2 regions of the Cryobacterium sp. CG_9.6 genome follow, and region 2 is predicted to be linked to the other one. Evidence: riboswitches for the same ligand, from Rfam matches in the RefSeq annotation. Region 2 holds a riboswitch; the other holds the start of a gene.
The links. A riboswitch is a leader RNA that binds a small molecule or an ion and turns the genes downstream of it on or off. The one in region 2 is predicted to bind thiamine pyrophosphate.

Region 1 (3,266 bases), 680 kb from region 2:
CGCGGCGGTTCGGCGTGAACTCCGCGATGCCCATGCTGCTGGCGCTGCGCAAATGCCCGCAGGCCGTGGTGCTCGAGCCGCACATGGCCGCGTACCAGCACTACTCCGAACGGGTCATGAGCATCTTCGACGACGTGACACCGCTCGTGGAACGCCTCGGCATCGACGAGGCATTTCTGGACGTGGCCGGCGCGCGCCGCCTGCACGGTTCTCCCGCTGTGATTGCGGAGCTGATACGTGCCCGCGTCTTCGCCGAGACCGGCCTGGTCTGTTCGGTGGGCGCGGCATCCACAAAATTTATCGCCAAGCTCGCCTCCGGGCTGGCCAAACCCAACGGTCTGCTCGTTGTGCCGGCTGAGCAGACGCTCAACTTTCTGCATCCGCTTCCGGTGAAATTCATGTGGGGCGTGGGGGCCACAACCGAGGAAGCCCTCGTTCGGCTGGGGCTCCGTACCATCGGCGATATTGCCCGCCTGCCCCTGCCCGCGCTGCAGCGGGCCGTGGGGGAGGCCTCCGGACACAAGCTGCACGAGCTGTCATGGGGGAGGGATGGCCGTGGTGTCACGCTGGTACGCGAGGAGAAGAGCGTGGGACACGAGACTACATTCGAGTACGACATGACGGATGCCGCGGCGCTGCGCAGCGAGCTGCTGCGGCTCTCCGATGCGGTCGCCGTGCGTCTGCGACGAGGGGGCCTGGTGGGGAGGCGCGTGGTGCTGAAACTGCGCTACCCGGACTTCACCACCGTGACGCGCTCCCGCACTCTGGCGGATCCGAGCAACGTAGGTCGCCGCATCTACGAGGAGGTGAGTGCGGCTTTTGAGCTGCTCGCGGCACCGGGAATTCGGGTGCGCCTGATTGGCGTGCGCATGGAACAGCTCTCACCGGAGGACAGCGCGGGCCTGGCCCTGTGGGATCCCGACGAAGACTGGCGCGAGGCCGAGCGCGCTGTCGACACCGTGACGGCGAAGTTCGGCCGTGGAGCCGTTCGCCCCGCCTCGCACATTGCGCCCACCTCACGCACCGCGCCCACTTCTCACACCGCGCCGGGAGCCGAGCCCAACCCGGGGTAGCCTGTTGTCATGACTAGCCTTCCGGAAAAGCTCGCAGAAATGTCCCGTTCAGCCGGCGTGAAGTCCGCCTACGGTGATCCGATTCAGATCGACGGGGTCACGCTGGTGCCCGTGGCGATCGTGAACTACGGTTTCGGCGGCGGAGACTCCGGCGACCAGGGTTCGGGCGGCGGCGGAGGTGGCGCTGCGATACCGATCGGCGCCTACGTGAAGTCGGCGGGCACCGTGCGGTTTGAACCGAACGTCATTTCACTGCTGGCCGTCGGCATCCCCTTCATCTAGGTGACGGGCCGTGTGCTGATCCGCATCATCCGCGCCCTGAAGAAGTAGGTCACCGAGAGCAGAAACTACGGGTTGCGCCGTCGACGCGAGCGGGGCCAGCGCGGCCGCAGCAGACGGCGCAGCCAGAGCGGCCAGTGCCAGGTGTCGTGCACGGGCAAACCCCTGGCAATGCGGCGCCGGCGACGAAGCGACGCCCGCAACAGCACCAGCATGATCGTCGCGGCGACGACCACAACCAGCATGCTCATGTACCCAAACCCATTCCGTGAGTCTAAGCGGGCAGCTAGACTGATGCTGAACACGGGAGTCCGGTTAACCGGGCTGAGAGGAAGCTAGCAGCTTCGACCGTCGAACCTGATCCGGATCATGCCGGCGCAGGGAGACTTCTCGTACCCGTGCCCCATCTGGGTCATCTTCCGATGATCCATCTTCGGAAAGGGCACGACAATGAACACAACCTCTACCCCCCTCGCAACACATCCGACGGCGACCAAGACCCGCACCTATCGCTGGCGCGTCGTGGACATCGTGGTCGCCAGTGTCATCGGCGTCGCGAGCGGCGTCATCTTCTGGGCCTGGGGCCTGGCCTGGACGCCGTTGAGCAGCCTCCTGGCCTTCACGCCGGGTCTCGGCGGTCTGCTGGCCGGCGGCTGGCTCTTCGCCGGAGTGCTCGGCGGACTTATCATTCGTAAGCCCGGCGCGGCCCTCTATACCGAGGTCATTGCCGCCGTCGTATCCATGCTCATCGGCACCCAGTGGGGCTTTGCCACTCTGATCTGGGGTGTGCTGCAGGGCCTCGGCGCCGAGCTGGTCTTCGCCCTGTTCTTCTACGCCAACTATCGGCTGGGAGTCGCCCTCCTCGCCGGCGCCGGCGCCGGGCTGGCTGTTGCGCTCTTGGACACCACCATCAGCTACGCGGCGCTCGACATGGGCTTCAAGACCGTGTACTTCGTGACGGCCATCATCTCGGGCACGGTGTTCGCCGGGCTGCTGTCCTGGCTTGCGGTGCGAGGACTGGCCCGAACGGGTGCGCTCAGCCGGTTTGCCAGCGGACGCGAGGTCACCCGCACCGTGGGCGCGGCGCCGACCGCGCTGTAGGGGATGACCACGATCATCTCCGATACCCGGGTCACCCCCGCCCGCATCACGGCCCGCGGCTGGGGCTGGCGGCACGCCGGCCGTTCCCGACCGGCCGTGTCGGCCCTCGACCTCGATATTGCACCGGGGGAGCGCGTGCTCCTTCTCGGGCCCAGCGGGGCCGGAAAGAGCACTCTGATGCACGCGCTTGCCGGCGTGCTCGGTGATGACGAGGACGGTGACTCCGCAGGCGACCTGCTGGTCGACGGTCGACGCGCTGCGGATGCCCGTGGCCGGGTTGGGTTGGTTCTGCAAGACCCCGATTCCCAGGTGGTTCTGGCACGAATCGGCGATGACGTGGCGTTTGGCTGTGAGAACCTTGCGGTTCCCCGTGCCGAGATCTGGCCGCGAGTGCGGGCCGCCCTGGCGGCCGTGGGGCTGGACCTGCCCCTGGACCACCCCACGTCTGCGCTGAGCGGGGGTCAGAAGCAGCGTTTGGCCCTCGCCGGGGTTCTCGCCATGTCGCCGGGGCTTCTACTGCTCGATGAGCCCACCGCCAACCTCGACCCGGCCGGTGTGGTTGAGGTTCGGGATGCGGTGGTGCGGGGACTCGACCGCTCCGGCGCAACGCTCATTGTCATTGAGCATCGCGTAGCGGTGTGGCAAGACGGGGTGGACCGGGTGATTGTGCTGGACCCCGCCGGTGGGGTGATGGCCGACGGCCCCACCGCGCAGGTGCTGGCCAACGAGGGGGAACGCCTGTCACGGGCCGGTGTCTGGGTACCCAACGTGGCACTGCAATTGCCGGTTCGACGGGCCCGCCCGGCGGAGACG
Region 2 (3,266 bases):
CCTGCGCTACTTCGAACGGCACATTCCCGTGCAGCGTCAGGAACTCAAGCTGCTCACCGAGCTAGGCGGTCGTGTGCTGCCGCGCAACCTGTGGAGCAAGGTGGGCGGCATGCAACGGGAGAAGGAGCTGCTCGAACGGCGCCTCGTGCTGCCGCTGGCCAACCCCGACCTGGCCGAGCAGTATGGCGTCTCGGCGCCCAAGGCCGTGGTGCTGTTTGGCCCTCCCGGAACCGGCAAGACCACGTTTGCCAAGGCCATTGCGTCGCGGCTGGAGTGGTCGTTCGTGGAGGTGTTCCCGTCCCGTCTCGCTGCCGACCCGCAGGGTCTGGCCGGCGCGCTGCGCGAAACGTTCCTGAAGATCGCCGAACTCGAGCATGCCGTGGTGTTCATCGACGAGGTGGAGGAGATCGCTGCCCAGCGTCAGGGTGACCCGCCCTCGGCTATGCAGGGCGTAACTAATGAGCTGCTGAAGATCATTCCGGCGTTCCGGGATCAGCCCGACCGGCTGCTCGTCTGTGCCACGAACTTCATTCGCGCCCTCGACTCGGCCTTCCTCCGCCACGGACGTTTTGACTACGTGATTCCGATCGGGCTTCCGGATGTGGCCGCTCGCGAAGCCATCTGGGCCGGGTACATTCCGTCGGCCGTGGTCGGTGTCGTCGATCTCGCCACTCTGGTGGAGAAGAGCGAGGGGTTCTCCCCGGCCGACATCGAGTACGCCGCCCACCGGGCGTCACAGAACGCACTCGAGCAGTCGCTGGATTCTGCCGACACCTCCGCCATGGCAGGACCGAGCACAGCGGACTATGAGGATGCCATCTTGTCCACCCGAACGACCGTGTCGGCCGAGGTCGCCGCTGAGTTCCTTGAGGATATCGAGCGCCTCGCCCGGCTGTAGGTGGGTGTGGTTGCTAGTTCAGGAGATATGGCTCGGGTCGGGTGATGTGCCGCGTGTTTCCGCGGGCGCTGGGTGCCTGTTTCGGGGGATCTCCTGAAGTAGCGACTTGCGGCGGGCGTGATCGAGGTTGGGCAGCGTGCTGCTGCGCGTGCGGGAAGGGCCCGTGGCAGCCTGTGCGGCGGTCTGTCTGGCGGTTGTGGTTGCTAGTTCAGGAGATCCGGCGGGGCGCAAGTCGTGTGCCGCGTGTTTCCGGGGCGCTGGGCGCGTGGTTCGGGGGATCTCCTGAAGTAACGACGGGGGGCGGGCGTGACCGATGCGGACAGGCCTGGTGCAGCACGCCCGGCGGGGGCCTCGCAGAGGGCCAGCGCGGCCAGTCCTGGTTGCTAGTTCAGGAGATCCGGCCGGGCGCCGGTCACCTGCCGCGTGTTTCCGGGGCGGCGGGTGCGTGTTTCGGAGGATCTCCTGAAGTAGCGACAACAACAAAGGCCGGAGACGGACACGCATAGCCCGCCCCGCTAGGGTGGACGTGTGACACGGGGTGCCGTCGCGATCGAGGGCTGAGAACACACCCGTTGAACCTGATCTAGTCAGAACTAGCGAAGGGATGTCGCGAGTGAACTCTCGCTTGTTGAACGACCATGCTCGTGCCACGGCACAGCTCCTCACCGATCTGCGCCGCACAACTCCGCTCGTGCAGTGCATCACCAATGCCGTGGTGACCAACTTCACGGCCAACGCGTTGCTTGCCCTGGGAGTGTCGGCTGCCATGGTTGACCTGCCCACGGAAGCCGAGATGTTCGCCCCCCTCGCCAGCGGGCTGCTCGTGAACCTGGGCACGCCGCACGCCGAGCAGCGCGTGGCGATGCTCGCGACGGCGCGGGCGGCATCCGCTTCGGGTACGCCGTGGGTGCTCGACCCGGTGGCCATTGGCGCATTGCCGGTGCGCACCGCACTCGCGCACGAGCTCGTTGCGCTGCGACCCACGATTATTCGCGGCAATCCCTCCGAAATTCTGGCGCTCGCCGGAGTGGGCGCGGGCGGGCGCGGCGTCGACGCCACCGACGGAGGCGAATCGGCGCTGGCAGCCGGGCGGTCGCTGGCCCGCGAGTTTGGATCGATCGTGGCCATATCGGGTGCGGTCGACATCGTGACCGATGGCGAAGCGGATGTGCGCATCACCAACGGCACGCCCCTCCTCACCCGCATTACCGGCGGCGGCTGCGCCCTCGGGGCGGTGATGGCGGCCTTTGCGTCTCTGCATGTCAATCGGCTCGCCACGACCGTCGCCGCGTGCGCGGTGTACACGATTGCGGCGCAGCAGGCCGCGCTCGTCGCCAGCGGGCCGGGCAGCTTTTCGGTGGCGTTCCTCGATGCCCTCGCCGCGGTGACGACGGAAGACGTGCGCACGTTAGCGGTGATCTCGTGAGCGTGCGGCGCGCATCCGCTGATCTATCCACCTATTTGGTGACCGACCCAGGCCTGAGCGGTGCGCGTGGCGTGCTCGGGGTGATTGAGAGCGCGGTGGCGGGGGGAGTGTCCATCGTGCAGATTCGCGATAAGACCGCGTCCACGCGGGAACTGTATGCGCTGCTGCTGGCGGCGGCGCGTCTCACGGACGGGCGGTGCGCCCTCGTGATTGACGACCGGGTTGACGTGTACCTCGCGGCCCGGGCAGCTGGCGCGGCGGTGGACGGCGTGCATGTTGGCCAGTCCGACCTGCCAGCGGATGCCGTACGCACGCTCATCGGCCCGCTCGCCCTGCTCGGCCTCACGGCGAACCACCCGGCGCATCTGAACGCGGTGCACGCGCTTGCACCCGGAACCGTGGACTACCTCGGGATGGGCGTGATCCGCCCCACACTCACGAAGAAAGACCACCCGGAGCCGCTCGGTGTGGCCGGATTTGCACGCCTCGCGGCTACCACGTCGTTGCCGTGTGTGGCCATTGGCGGTGTCGGTCTCGCCGATACCGGGGCGCTGCGAGCCGCCGGAGCGGCGGGAATGGCCGTGGTGTCGGCCATCTGCGCCGCGGCCGACCCCGAAGAAGCTACTCGGGCCTTCGCCCAGGCCTGGGCTGGTGCCGCGTGAGCGTCCGGCCGGGGCGGGCGGGCGCGGCCAAAGTTGGGCCGGGCGGGGGCCGGATTGCGCGGGTGCTGAGCATTGCCGGAACCGATCCCACGGGCGGTGCCGGCATTCAGGCCGACCTTAAGAGCATCTCGGCCAACGGCGGCTACGGCATGGCCGTGGTCACCGCGCTTGTGGCCCAAAACACGCAGGGTGTGCGAGCCGTGCACGTGCCGCCGGTGTCTTTTCTGCGAGAGCAACTCGATGCGGTCAGCGACGACGTGGTTATTGATGCGGTCAAGAT

Region 1: another riboswitch for thiamine pyrophosphate. It lies ahead of H4V99_RS10930 (ECF transporter S component); the one in region 2 lies ahead of thiM (hydroxyethylthiazole kinase).

Annotation. Positions count from the first base shown of each region.
Region 1 is NZ_JARXUZ010000001.1:2,364,901-2,368,166, reverse strand. Features, by position in the region: gene H4V99_RS10945 (DNA polymerase IV) at 1-1,073, shown strand, start outside; gene H4V99_RS10940 (hypothetical protein) at 1,083-1,355, shown strand; gene H4V99_RS10935 (hypothetical protein) at 1,421-1,603, opposite strand; TPP riboswitch at 1,647-1,754, shown strand; gene H4V99_RS10930 (ECF transporter S component) at 1,803-2,453, shown strand; gene H4V99_RS10925 (ATP-binding cassette domain-containing protein) at 2,457-3,266, shown strand, end outside.
Region 2 is NZ_JARXUZ010000001.1:3,049,341-3,052,606, reverse strand. Features, by position in the region: gene H4V99_RS14125 (bifunctional GNAT family N-acetyltransferase/ATP-binding protein) at 1-898, shown strand, start outside; TPP riboswitch at 1,423-1,520, shown strand; gene thiM (hydroxyethylthiazole kinase) at 1,512-2,324, shown strand; gene thiE (thiamine phosphate synthase) at 2,321-2,986, shown strand; gene thiD (bifunctional hydroxymethylpyrimidine kinase/phosphomethylpyrimidine kinase) at 2,983-3,266, shown strand, end outside.